Regions from separate parts of the Streptomyces sp. NPDC058650 genome, predicted to be linked through region 1. Evidence: riboswitches for the same ligand, from Rfam matches in the RefSeq annotation. Region 1 holds a riboswitch; each other region holds the start of a gene.

Region 1 (3,240 bases):
TCGGCCCCATGGGGGTCGCGACCGGGTGCGGTGGCGGCCACCCTGGGAGGGCGCGGTACGGGAACACCGTGGCCGGTGCGGACCGGGCAGGAGAGCACAGGTGGGGCACCCCCTAGGAGCAGCGGGCGGCGGGCGGCGAGGCGGCGAGGGCCGCCGCCCCGGCCCGTACAGAGGGGCCCGGCGCTTCCTCCGTGCGCTGCCCCCGCTGATCATCGTGGGCGGTGTCGTCTTCGACCTGTCGACGCCCGCCACGTACACGGCCGCGCCGCTCTTCTCCGCCGCCCCGCTGATCGCCGCGCCGTTCTTCTCGACGCTCACGACCCTGCTCACCGGGATCGCCGCCGTCCTCGCCTGCGTCGGGCTGCACGTCTACAACGGCACGGCGACCGAGGTCCCGGCCCTCACCGAGGTCTTCACCGTCGTCACCGTCTCCGCGCTCGCGATGCTCGTCAACCGGGTCGTGCGGCGCAGCGGCGAGCGGCTGGCCTCCGCGCGGGTCATCGCGGAGACCGCGCAGAAGGCGGTGCTGCCGACGCCCGACGAGCGGATCGGCGGGCTGCAGTGCGCGGCCCGTTACGAGGCGGCGCAGGCGGACGCGTTCATCGGCGGCGACCTGTTCGCCGTGCAGGACACCCCGCACGGGGTGCGGCTCGTCGTGGGGGACGTGCGGGGCAAGGGGATGGAAGCGGTCGAGGCCGTCGCCGTCGTGATCGGGGCGTTCCGGGAGGCGGCCGAGCAGGAGGCGAGTCTGGAGGGGGTGGCGCAGCGGCTGGAACGGGCGCTGGCCCGGGAGGGGACCCGCAGGCACGGGCTCGACGCCTTCGAGGGGTTCACGACGGCCGTCCTGGCGGAGATCCCGCGCGCCGACGGGACGGGCGGGGGCGAGGGCGACGCCGGGAGCGTACGGGTCGTCAACCGCGGCCATCCGCCACCGCTGTTGCTGTACGCGGACGGGAACCTGGACGTGCTGGATCCGGCGGAGCCGGCGCTGCCGCTCGGCATGGGCGAGCTGGCGGCGTGGCCGGACCGGGCCGAGGAGCGGCCGTACCCGCGGGGCGCGACGCTGCTGTTCTACACGGACGGCCTCTCGGAGGCGCGGAACGCGGAGGGCGTCTTCTACGACCCGGCGTCCCGCCTCGCCGGACGGATCTTCCCGGGGCCCGAGGAGCTGCTCGACGCGCTCGTCGACGACGTACGGCTCCACACGGGCGGCGGGTCGACGGACGACATGGCGCTGCTCGCGCTGAGCAGGCCCGCGGCGGGGCAGCCGGAGAGGCGACGGACGATGCCGGTGGTACCGCCGGCGCAGCCGGGAGGACCCTCGATCCGCCCCGGTCACCAGGCGTAGTCACAGGGTGTCGCTGCGATAACAATTGACACAACGTCAGATCGCGAGAGTTTGGCCGCCTCTTGCTGAAGGGGGGTCAACTCGGGCGATTCCCCACCAATTCAATGAATGATCACCGGGAACGGCTTGGAATCGGACCCCCCTGTCTATTAACGTTCGATAACGCAGCGCGGTCGTCACAACCGTCGCAAGAGACGGCACCGTGCGCACGCGCCGAATCCTGAAAAGGAACCGGGGAACCACTACTTGGGGTGAATCGGGCCCTTCGCACCCGTGCGACCGCGCCCGTAGGAGACCTTCCTGCTCCGAACCCGTCAGCTAACCCGGTAGGCGAGAAGGAAGGAAAGGAGCGCGCCTTCGTGGCGTCCAACACTCCCGCACCCGAAGCACCCTTCGATGCCTTCGGTGGTGGTGCGGGTCCTGCCGCTCCGGACACCGAGTGGAACCCCACCGAGGGATCCCTCCGCGCCGAGAGCCGCTCCGGCGGCCGGCACCGGGTCGTCAAGCAGCGTTCCAACTTCGCCCGTTCCTCCACCGTCCTCGGCGTCGGCGTCATCGCGGCCGTCGGTGCGGGCGGGCTCGCCACCGCGCAGGAGAAGCCGCCGGTCGCGATATCGCTCCCGGACCTCCCCGACCTGAACCTCCCGGCGGCCGAGGACCTCCCCGGCGTCGGCGCGCTGTTCACCGACGACGCGGACGACGCCGACCAGCGCATCCGGGACACCATCGAGGCGACCGGCGGCAACCCGAACCCGCTCACCGCCGCCACGTACGTCACCCCGGCCGGCGAGAAGACGAACGGCACCGCCGCGACCGCCCGGACCACCCAGGCCGGTTACACCACGCAGACCGGGACCGCCGAGACGGCCCCGACCGCCCGGGTGGCCGACGCGGGCGAGATCCTGCGCGCCCGCATCCTCCAGCAGGCCGAGCAGCAGCAGGCCTCCGCCGACGCGGCCGAGAAGCTCGCCGCCGAGAAGGCCGCGGCCGAGAAGGCGGCGGCCGAGGCCGAGGCCAAGGCCGATGCGGCGGAGAAGGCGGCCGCCGAGGCGAAGGCCAAGGCCGAAGCGGAAGCCAAGGCCAAGGCGGAGGCGGAAGCCAAGGCGGAGGCCGAGCGGAAGGCCGCGGAGGCCGAGGCCGAGCGCCTCGCCCAGCTCGCCGCCAGCTACTCGATGCCCCTCTCCTCGTACTCCCTCAGCGCCACCTACATGCAGTCCGGCTCGATGTGGTCCTCCGGCTACCACACCGGTCTCGACTTCGCCGCCCCCACGGGCACCCCGCTCAAGGCCGTCCACAGCGGCACGGTCACGTCGGCGGGCTGGTCCGGCTCCTACGGCTACCGGGTCGTCCTGGAGCTGGAGGACGGCACCGAGGTCTGGTACGCGCACCTCTCCTCCATGACGGTCGGCGCGGGTCAGACCGTGACCACCGGCGAGACGATCGGCCGCGTCGGCGCCACCGGCAACGTCACCGGCGCCCACCTCCACATGGAGGTCCACACCTCCGGCGGCGACGGCATCGACCCGGCGGCCTGGCTCCGCTCCAAGGGCCTGTCCATCTGACGCTCCGGGGTCCGACGCCTTGACGTCCGACACTCCCGGGCCTTGCCCGGAATAGGCCCGGCGGTGCGGAGGGTTGATCAACCCATGACTTCTCTCCGCACGCTGGGCTCCTCCGATCTGCACGTCTTCCCGCTCGCCCTGGGCGGCAACGTCTTCGGCTGGACCGCCGACGAGGCACAGTCCTTCGCCGTCCTCGACGCCTACGCCGCCGCCGGCGGGAACTTCGTCGACACCGCGGACGCGTACTCCGCCTGGGCCGAGGGCAACGAGGGCGGCGAGTCCGAGACCGTCATCGGCCGCTGGCTCGCCTCCCGCGGCAACCGCGACGAC
Region 2 (3,240 bases), on a different contig from region 1:
CGCAGACGTCCGACGCGGAGGTGCTCGACTGCCTCGCCCGCAGCCGGGCCGCGCGCGACCCCGTCGTCCGGGACACGGACGTCCGGATCCCGGCGACCGGTGCCACCCTCGCCGGACGGCTCGCCGTCCCCGACGGGGCGACCGGCATCGTCCTCTTCGCCCATGGAAGCGGCAGCAGCCGGCACAGCCCGCGGAACCGCGCGGTCGCGGCGGCCCTGAACCGGGCCGGTCTCGGCACGCTGCTGTTCGACCTGCTCACCGAGGCCGAGGCGACCGACCGGGCCCACGTCTTCGACACCCCGCTGCTCGCCGGACGGCTCGCGAGCGCCACGGACTGGCTGGCCGGGCACCCCGAGGGCGGCGATCTGCCGCTCGGCTACTTCGGGGCGAGCACGGGTGCGGCCGCCGCGCTGTGGGCGGCGGCCGATCCCGGTTCCGGCGTCGCCGCCGTCGTCTCACGCGGTGGCCGGCCCGACCTGGCGGGCGAGCACCTGGGCCGGGTGCGCGCCCCGACCCTCCTGGTGGTGGGCGGCCGGGACGCGCTGGTGCTGGACCTCAACAGACGCGCCCAGGCCCTGCTGCGCTGCGAGAACCGGCTGACCGTCGTCCCCGGCGCCACTCACCTCTTCGAGGAGCCGGGTGCCCTGGAGGAGGTGGCGGAGCTCGCCACGGACTGGTTCGCCGAGTGGTTCCGGCGTCAGTAGGCCCCGTTGACGTTGTCGATGGAGCCGTAGCGGTCGGCCGCGTAGTTGCAGGCGGCCGTGATGTTGGCGACCGGGTCGAACAGGTCCGTGGACGTGCCCGGCACGTGGTAGGCGTCGAAGGTCGGCTGGATGACCTGGAGCAGACCCTTCGAGGGGGTGCCGGCCACGGCGTTCGAGTCCCAGAGGTTGATGGCCCGGGGGTTGCCGGAGGACTCGCGCATGACGTTGCGGAGGATTCCGTCGTACGAACCGGGGATGCCGCGCTGGGCCATGATGTCCAGCGACTCGCGGATCCAGCCGTCGAGGTTGTCGGCGTACTGGGTGGCGGCGGCCGGGGCGGCCTTGACGGCGGGCGCGGCGGCGGGCGCCGCCTGCGCGGCGGAGGCACCCGAGGCGGGGGCCGGAGCCGCTGCACGGCGCTGGGAGCGGCTCGCCCGCTCAGTGGTCGTGGAGCTCTTCTTCTGTGCGGTCGCGGCCGCCGGGGCGGGCTTCGCGGAATCCCGACGAATCGTCAGTTCGAGACCGGGGTGAATGAGTGACGGATTGTCACCCACGACGGATTTGTTGGCCTGGTATATCGACTTCCAGCCGCCCTGAATTCCCTTCTTCTGGGCGATCAGGGAAAGCGAGTCACCACTCACGACGGTGTACGTGCGCGCGGCGGCGGGGGCCGAGGGAGCGGCGGCCGGAGCGGTGGCGGGCTGCGCCGCGAAGGACTGCGCGGCGATCTTGGGTGCGGCCGAAACGGTCTCGGCGCCGGCCGTCGCGGGGACGACCAGCGGCAGGGCCAGCGCGGCCCCGCCCGTGCCGGCGAGTGCGAGGCCGCGGGAGACGGTGCGGCGTCGGGGGCGGCGGTGCTTACCGTGTGCAGGCATGACGGATTTCCTCTCCGGCGCCTGCGGGGTGAGCTGTCGGGTTCGGACGGGAGATGTCCGGCCGCGCGCACGCGGCTGCACCCCGAGCCGTTCCGGATTCCGGACCGGCGAATTCGTGGGTCCCCCGCTCCTGCCGTCGGGTGAAAGGGAGGTGTTTTCGGGCGGCGGCAGGATTAGGCGTTCCGCTCGAATGGGGGTGACCGTAGGCCAGCATTGCGGCGGATAACAAGAGGAGCCGAACGTTCGCAGCCGGAATTGGATCTCCGAATTCAAGGAATTCAAGATCGACCGCACTCGGGATCCGATGAACTTCCGTGCGCGGTAAGGCCTGCGGGTGTACGGGTCCCTGGCGGGGGCGAGAGAAAGTGAACCGCATCACCAGGAGGGTAATGTCCGAATATGCGATGTAATTCCGTTGGTGAGTAAATGAGCGGAAATTACCCGGGCTGGGCTGTTCGCCCGCACCGGGCGTGAGGGGCACGCCCGGTGCGGGCAAAAGTCGCAAACCAGACATTCTTCTTGAAAGATGGAGTCCCCCCCGACCCAGGAGCCTCCCGGATGCCGACCTCCATCGCCCCGCTCAGCCCGGACGGACTCGACCGCGAGGCGGCCGCTCTCTTCGAGAGCGCCACCTGGCAGCGGATCGTCACCGACTGGACCGCCCCCGCTCGACCGGCCCCCGCGCCGGAGCCGACGCCCGAGCCCGCCGACTGGCGGTCCCTCCTCACCGTGTCCGTGGACCGGCTCGTGGCCGACGCGCTCGACGCGCTCCCGCCGCCGCCCCCCGCCGAACGCACGCTGCCCGGCCGCATCGGGGCCGTACTCCCGGACCGACTGCACGCCTGGCGCCGGATCGGCCGCCCCGAGCTGCGCCCCTCGGTCCACCTCGGCTACGCGCGGCTGGTGCTCACGGAGTGGGGCTGGCAGAACGCCCCGTACAAGCTGCGCGACGCACGGGGAGCGCGCTGCGTCTGCGGCGCGCTCCTCGCCGCCCACCGCCTCGGCTACGGCGGTGTGGACACCATGAACGAGGCGGCCGCCTGGATCATGACCGAGCTCCGCTCTCAGGGATGGGGCGAGCTGATCGGTCCGTGGAACCGGGCCCCCGGCCGTACGGCCGCCGAGGCGGTGGGCCTCCTCGACGCGACGATCCGACGCGCCGCGCACGCCGGCCGGTGAGGCCGGCGGGTGAGGTCGGCGGGTGACGCCGGCCGGTGTGCGAAGGGTTCAGCCGGTGACGCTCGGGGCTCCGGTCTCGATGTGGCCGGTGTACCGGCGTGACCAGGTCCCGTCGATGTCGGCGACGATCGTGAAGTCGTACCAGCCGCCGCTGTAGGCCACCGCGTTGAAGAAGTCCTCGCGGTCGGAGTTCGCCGGGACCGTGTAGGTCCACGGTCCGTCCGTGCGGTAGGCGTTCGAACGGATCGTGAACGTCACCGGTCCCGCCGAGGTGTTGGTCATCCTGAACCACAGGGCGGTCCGGCCCGTCCCCGCCTCCGGCGCGAACCGGGCCGCGACCTCCACGGCCTTGCCGGCCTTGGACGCGTCGCCGATGAAGCGCCGCAGGAAGCGGTTGGGGCCCATCATCGAGATGTCGTACTTCCCGGAGCCCGACCCGATCCCGATGTTGAAGTAGTCGGAGGCCGTGGCACCCGCGTCGA
Region 3 (3,240 bases), on a different contig from region 1:
CAGAACCAGTAGAGCGGCGCTCCGGGCGGGCTCACGCCTCCGTGAGGAAGCGCTCCCGCAGCCGCTCGCGGGTCTCGGGGGCCAGCTTCAGCCCCTCCGTGAGGTAGGTCTCCACCGAGCCCCACGTCGCCTCGATCGTCTCGAAGGCGCCCCGCAGGTACTCCAGCCGCGCGTCGAAGAGCGGGCTCAGCAGCTCCATCACCTCGGGCGACATCGCGTCCGCGGCGGTGGAGCTGCGGCGCACCTTGTAGCGGCGGTGCGGGTCGTTCGACTTCACGTAGTCCGCCTCGATCGCCTCGCGCTCGACGTCGAGGGCGAGCAGCGTGATCGCGATGGAGAGTCCGGCGCGGTCCTTGCCCGCCGCGCAGTGCATCAGCGCCGGGACGCTCTCCTCGGCCATGGAGTGCAGGATCCTGCTGTGCTCCGGAGTCCGCTCGATCACCATCTTCCGGTACGAGTCGGACATTCGGGCCGCCGCCTTGCCGTCGCCCAGGATGTCCCGCAGCTGCTCGACGTCGCCGTCGCGTACCAGCTTCCAGAACTCCTTGCCGTCGGCCGGGTCGTTGAGGGGTATGTTCACGTTCCGCACGCCGGGGAGCTCGACGTCCGCGCCCTCGACCTTGCGGTCGGCCTCGTTGCGGAAGTCGAAGACGGTGTGCAGGCCCAGCGAGGCGAGGAAGGCGGCGTCGGTCTCGGTGGCGTGGGCGAGGTGGCCGCTGCGGAAGAGGCGTCCGGGTCGCACGGCGCGCCCGTCCGTCGTCGGCAGGCCGCCCACGTCCCGGAAGTTGCGGACCTCGGCCAGCTCGGGTTCGTTCGCTTCGGTGGGCGGGACCTGCGGCAGCTGCTGCGTCACGGATGCTCCTGGGGGTCGTCGTTCGGGTGCCCGATGCGAGATCGGTCCCTAGGACAATCATCCAGGTGAGAGGGGGTCGGCGCACCCCCCGGGACGGGAATGGGGGATCTGTCCGAAATGGGGTGTTAAGTGGAACGCGCCCTGTTTACAGGCGAGATGGGCGGTGCCGCGTGAGCAGGGTCATAGAAGTGACGGATCGTGGCCGAAGGCCCCAAGCAATTGCCGTACGCAAAAGGGAAATCGAAGGACCGTCATCGACGGAGGGTGACCGGAATTCCGTCCGGAACGCGGCCCGGGTAATGCCGGCGCAAATCTGTGGCTTGTTCGCTCCGACCCCGCTCGTCTAGCGTCACCGTCAATCCGGTCGGACCGCCGAATCCTGCCACCGTCCGGAATCCGCACTCATCCCATGCGTGGCAGGAGCGGGGGACCCAGGAAGTACGCCGGTCCCGCGACAACAGGACGGCTCGGGGTGAAGCCGCGTGAGAACGCGGCCGGGCATCTCCAGTCCGAACCCGACAGCTCACCTCGTAGGCGCCGGAGAGGAATTCGCCATGCCCGCGAAGGGTAAGCACCGCCGTCCCAAGATCAATTCCATCACGCGTGGGTTCGTCGTCGCCAGTACGGGAGGCGCCGTCGTCGCGCTTCCGCTCCTCGGCGCCACCGGAGCCCACGCCGCCGAGCAGGCCGCCGTCCCCGCCCAGGCCGTCGCCGCCGCCGCTCAGGTGAAGGCGCCCGCCGCCCTCCAGGCCGCGCCCGCCGCCGCCGCGAAGGCCGCGCCGAAGACGTACTCCGTCGTCAGCGGCGACTACCTGTCCAAGATCGCCACCGAGTACCGGCTCGCCGGCGGCTGGCAGAAGCTCTACGCGGACAACCGCCAGGTCGTCGGCGAGAACCCCTCGCTGATCCTGCCCGGCATGAAGCTCACCCTCGGCGCCAAGAACACCGCCGCCGCTGCTCCGAAGAGCGCCGCGCCCAAGGCTGCCGCCCCGAAGGCGGCTCCGAAGGCCGCTCCGAAGGCCGCCGAGAAGGCCGCCCCCAAGAGCACCCAGACCTCCGAGAAGAACGGCGACACCTCGCGCGCCTCGCGCAGCAGCCAGCGCTCCGCCGCCCCGGCCGCCGCCTCCGCCGAGTCCTCCTCGTCGCAGTCGTCGCGGACCTCGCAGTCGTCGGGGGCCTCGACCTCCGCGTCCGGCTGGGTCGCCCCCGTCGACGCCGGCTTCTCCACCCCGTACCGCGCCTCCGGCTCCATGTGGTCCTCCGGCTACCACACCGGTGTCGACTTCACCGCCTCCTCCGGCACCACCGTCCGCGCCGTCGGCGCCGGCACGGTCGTCTCCGCCGGCTGGAGCGGCGCCTACGGCAACGAGGTCGTCATCCAGCACGCGGACGGCAACTACTCGCAGTACGCGCACCTCTCCTCCCTCTCCGTCTCGTCCGGCCAGACCGTCACCGGCGGCCAGCAGATCGGCCTGTCCGGCTCGACCGGCAACTCCACCGGCCCGCACCTGCACTTCGAGATCCGCACCTCGCCGAGCTACGGCTCCGACGTCGACCCGCTGGCCTACCTGCGCCAGCACGGCGTCTCCATCTGACACGGACGCTTCCTGACGGCCCGGCACGTGTGTGCCGGGCCGTCGGCGTATTCCGGCTTGGGAGAATCTTTATCGGTGGCATATGTCACCAGGCGTCAACCCCTCCTTACGGTCGCGTAGGTCACACCGAAAGGGAAGGATGTGCTCCCGTGGCAGACGATTCGAGATCAAGAGACAAGAACGCATTCGGGTCGTACGCGGCGATCGGTGACAGCTTCACCGAGGGCGTCGGAGACCCCGGACCCGACGGGACGTACGTCGGCTGGGCGGACCGCTTCGCGGTCCTGCTCGCCGACCAGCTGCCGGAGCACGACGACTTCCGCTACGCCAACCTGGCCGTACGCGGGCGCCTGCTCGACCAGATCGTGGCGGAACAAGTCCCCCGGGCGAAGGAACTCGCCCCCGACCTGGTGACCTTCTGTGCCGGCGGCAACGACATCATCCGGCCCGGCACCGACCCCGACGACGTGGCCGAGCGCTTCGAGCGGGCCGTCGCGGACCTGACCTCCGCCGTCGGCACCGTCATGGTGACCACCGGCTTCGACACCCGTGACATCCCCGTGCTCCGGCACCTGCGCGGGAAGATCGCCACCTACACCGCCCACGTCCGGTCCATCGCGGACCGCTACGACTGCCCGGTCCTCGACCTGTGGTCCCTCAAGTCGGTGCAGGACCTGCGGGCCTGGGACGACGACCGGCTGCACCTCTCGCCCGACGGACACACCCGCGTCGCCCTGCGCGCCGCCCAGGTCCTCGGTCTGCCGGTGCCCGCCGACCCGGACCAGTCGTGGC
Region 4 (3,240 bases), on a different contig from region 1:
GGACGTCGTCGCGACCCTCACCCTCTCCAAGTCCCTGGGCAGTCAGGGCGGCGCGGTCCTCGGCCCCGCCCGGGTCGTCGAGCACCTGGTGAACGCGGCGCGCACCTTCATCTTCGACACCGGGCTCGCCCCGGCCGCGGCGGGCGGCGCGCTGGCGAGCCTGCGGCTGATCGCCGCCGAGCCGGCGCTCGCCGGGCGGGCGCGGGCCGTCGCCACCACCTTGTACGAGCGCCTCACGGCGGCCGGACTGACCGCCGCGCGGCCGGACGCGGCCGTGGTCTCGGTGCGCGCCCCCTCGCCCGAGGCGGCGCTGCGCTGGGCGGCCGACTGCCGCGAACAGGGTCTGGCGGTCGGTTGCTTCCGGCCCCCGTCCGTGCCGGACGGCATCTCGCGGCTCCGGCTCACGGCCCGCGCCGACCTCACGGACGCCGAGCTCGGACGGGCGGTGGAGACGATCCTGCGTACCGCGCCCGCCGCCTGAGGCGACCCCAAGAGCGTTCTCGGGCAGCAGAGTTCACCGCTTCGGGCGATAGATCCCCGCATTTCGTGGTGGAAGGCCGTACGGGGCGGCACGATCGGTTGCACTCTGACGCGAAGCGCAATCCGGGGTGGTGTCCCCGGCGGGAAAGGGACAGCGCCGCCATGGCAGACCATCAGGAAGTATCCGTCACTCTGCCGAGCGATCCCGCGTCGGTCCGCACGGCACGGAGATACGTCGCGGACGTCCTGGGGGACTGGGGGCTCGACGACGACGCGGAGATCGCGGACTCGATCCGGCTGATCGTCTCGGAACTGGCCACCAACGCCGTCCAGCACACCTTCGGGCAGTCGCCCACCTTCACGGTCGACCTCCGCCTGGAGCGGGAGGAGCGCCTGCACATCGGTGTGACCGACAGTCATCCCCGTTGGCCCCGCCGCCTTCCGGCGGCGGTCCAGCAGGACAACGGTCGCGGCATGGTCATCATCCGCGTCCTCGCGGCGGAGGCCGGCGGCCGCCTCTCGGTCACGCCGACCGAGGAGGGTGGCAAGACCGTCTGGATCACCCTCCCGTGGACGATGGCCCCGGTGTAGGGCTCGTACCGTCGAGGAGAGGCATGCGGCTGAGTGAGGCGTGCGGCTGAGTGAGGCGTCCGACTGAGCGAGGGGTGCTGGTGAGCGAGGCGTGCTGGTGAGCAAGGAGTGCGGCGGCGCCACCGCACCCTCCGGCTCGGTCGGGTCAGTTCCCGGGGTCCGTCATCGGACGCGGCCGTAGTAGACCTTCGACGACCAGATCTTGTCGAGCTTCACCCAGGAGCCCGTCTTGGGCGAGTGCCAGATCTTGCCGCTGCCGGCGTAGATGCCGACGTGGTAGACCCTCCCGCCGGAGTGGAAGAAGACCAGGTCGCCCTTCTGCCGGCTGGACGAGGAGATGTGCCGGGACTTGTTGTACTGCTGCTGCGCGGTGCGAGGCAGCGACTTGCCCGCCTTCTTGTACGCGTAGAGCGTCAGACCGGAGCAGTCGAACCGGGTGGGTCCGGTCGATCCGTACCGGTAGGGCGATCCTTTCTTCGACGCGGCGACGCTCAGTGCCTTGTTCGCGTGTGTCGTCGCTGCCTGGGCCTCCGATGCCGCGCCTGGTGCGAACAGCGTGCCGCCGACGGCGGCGAGGGTGAGAGCCGAGACGGCTCCGGCCCGGGACAGCAGGGACGGGACATGCATCTGCGCGGTCATGCGCAACCCTTCGTCAGCCGCCTGCGAAGGATGACCTGTCGGGTTCGGGCTGGCGAAGATGCCCGGCCGCGGCTGCGGCTTCACCCCAAGGAACGGGCCCGCTGCGGTGACAGCGCGAACGTTCCGTACTGATTGGGTCCTCCACTCCTGCCGATCCACTCCTGTCGACCAGACGTCCGGGACAGCGGCAGGACTCGGCGTCCGCCCGGACCGCCCCGCCGCGGTGGCGGGGGCTTGTCGTCGACAGGGATCTTGACCCACGACATGGGCGAAAACCGAGCTGAAACGGCGATATGTGAGGCTCCTCACGACTGATCCGTTCGGGTGGACAGACCGCCTTTGTGATCTTCGGAGGTTTGGCCTACGAGCCGCGTACCAGCGATGGAACGTTCGATTCCGCCAAATGCGTACACCTGTTGCGCAACTCGCCCGCTTCATATGTCGACTCGTCGACTACGCCGAACGGGGGAGGGATTCTGCGTTGCGTGTCGCCCGACCGGCCCTGGACACGACACGCGGAAATGTCAACTCGCGCGAGTCCGGGGGACGGTGACCCGGTCGGCCCGGCGCTCTCCGTTCAACACCCTTAGGGCGCGCGCCAATGTGTCCGCGTGGACGTCGGTCTCGCCCCGTTTATGCATGAGCGTCAGGGCCTCGCGCAGCGCCTCCGCGCGTCCCACCAGGGCCTGCGCCGCACGCAACGCCCCATAGGTATGCGTACTTCTGGATGGATTGATCTTGCCGAGGAGGTCGACGACTTCGAGGTACGCGTCGATGAGGTCGCCCTCGGCCCGGGTCAGGGCCGGCAGCGGCGGCAGCTCGGGGACCACGGCCGCTTCACCGTGCCGTACCGCCGGCGGCGGAGCGCCGGTTCACGACGACGTGGTCCGCCAGGCCGTACGCGACGGCCGCCGGTGCGTCCAGGACGGTCAGGCGGTCGATGTCGGCGTCGATCCGCTCCCGCTCCTGCCCGGTGTGCTCGGCGAGCAGCCCGGCGACCAGCGCGCGCAGCCGCAGCAGTTCGCTCGCCTGGAGGTCGAGGTCGCTGAGCTGTCCCTGGAGGGGCTCGTCCAGGGTTGGCTGCCGGAGCGTGACCCGGGCGCCGGGCAGGATCAGACGCTTGCCCGGCGTGCCGGCCGCGAACAGGACGGCCGCGGTGGAGACGGCCTGGCCCAGGCAGGTGGTCTCCACGTCGCAGGAGAGCGTCCGCATCGTGTCGTAGATCGAGGTCATGGCGGTGACGGAGCCGCCGGGGGAGTTGATGTAGAGGGAGATGTCCTGGCCCGGCGCCGCGTGGTCGAGGTACAGGAACTGGGCGATGGCGTCGTTGGCCGAGGTCTCGTCGACCGGCGTGCCGAGGAACACGATCCGGGACTCGAGGAGCTTCGAGTACGGGTCGAGGGTCCGGGTCCCGAAGCTGGCCCGCTCCGTGAACTCGGGCAGAACGTAGCGCGCGTCCATGGCTGAGCACCTCCATCGATCTGTCTCTGTCAAAAATGTACAGGACGTACAGGCCGTAAGATGGGGAGC

Evidence for each region. Region 1 has a riboswitch for cyclic di-AMP ahead of ACFWWU_RS03670 (M23 family metallopeptidase). Riboswitches for the same ligand answer to the same signal wherever they lie in the genome.
Region 2: it holds a riboswitch for cyclic di-AMP, as region 1 does, so the genes downstream of both, ACFWWU_RS14825 (transglycosylase SLT domain-containing protein) here and ACFWWU_RS03670 (M23 family metallopeptidase) in region 1, are expected to answer to the same signal.
Region 3: it holds a riboswitch for cyclic di-AMP, as region 1 does, so the genes downstream of both, ACFWWU_RS19705 (peptidoglycan DD-metalloendopeptidase family protein) here and ACFWWU_RS03670 (M23 family metallopeptidase) in region 1, are expected to answer to the same signal.
Region 4: it holds a riboswitch for cyclic di-AMP, as region 1 does, so the genes downstream of both, ACFWWU_RS06720 (C40 family peptidase) here and ACFWWU_RS03670 (M23 family metallopeptidase) in region 1, are expected to answer to the same signal.

Annotation. Positions count from the first base shown of each region.
Region 1 covers NZ_JBHXRL010000001.1:745,057-748,296, forward strand. The annotation lists gene ACFWWU_RS03665 (PP2C family protein-serine/threonine phosphatase) at 101-1,348, shown strand; cyclic di-AMP (ydaO/yuaA leader) riboswitch at 1,550-1,696, shown strand; gene ACFWWU_RS03670 (M23 family metallopeptidase) at 1,708-2,910, shown strand; gene ACFWWU_RS03675 (aldo/keto reductase) at 2,995-3,240, shown strand, end outside.
Region 2 covers NZ_JBHXRL010000007.1:139,930-143,169, reverse strand. The annotation lists gene ACFWWU_RS14830 (alpha/beta family hydrolase) at 1-704, shown strand, start outside; gene ACFWWU_RS14825 (transglycosylase SLT domain-containing protein) at 698-1,579, opposite strand; cyclic di-AMP (ydaO/yuaA leader) riboswitch at 1,585-1,769, opposite strand; gene ACFWWU_RS14820 (hypothetical protein) at 2,138-2,758, shown strand; gene ACFWWU_RS14815 (phosphocholine-specific phospholipase C) at 2,807-3,240, opposite strand, start outside.
Region 3 covers NZ_JBHXRL010000010.1:84,047-87,286, forward strand. The annotation lists gene ACFWWU_RS19695 (DUF6126 family protein) at 1-12, shown strand, start outside; gene ACFWWU_RS19700 (tyrosine-protein phosphatase) at 32-853, opposite strand; cyclic di-AMP (ydaO/yuaA leader) riboswitch at 1,247-1,403, shown strand; gene ACFWWU_RS19705 (peptidoglycan DD-metalloendopeptidase family protein) at 1,408-2,448, shown strand; gene ACFWWU_RS19710 (SGNH/GDSL hydrolase family protein) at 2,598-3,240, shown strand, end outside.
Region 4 covers NZ_JBHXRL010000003.1:131,982-135,221, forward strand. The annotation lists gene ACFWWU_RS06710 (8-amino-7-oxononanoate synthase) at 1-481, shown strand, start outside; gene ACFWWU_RS06715 (ATP-binding protein) at 643-1,071, shown strand; gene ACFWWU_RS06720 (C40 family peptidase) at 1,234-1,710, opposite strand; cyclic di-AMP (ydaO/yuaA leader) riboswitch at 1,714-1,920, opposite strand; gene ACFWWU_RS06725 (hypothetical protein) at 2,235-2,540, opposite strand; gene ACFWWU_RS06730 (ATP-dependent Clp protease proteolytic subunit) at 2,548-3,171, opposite strand.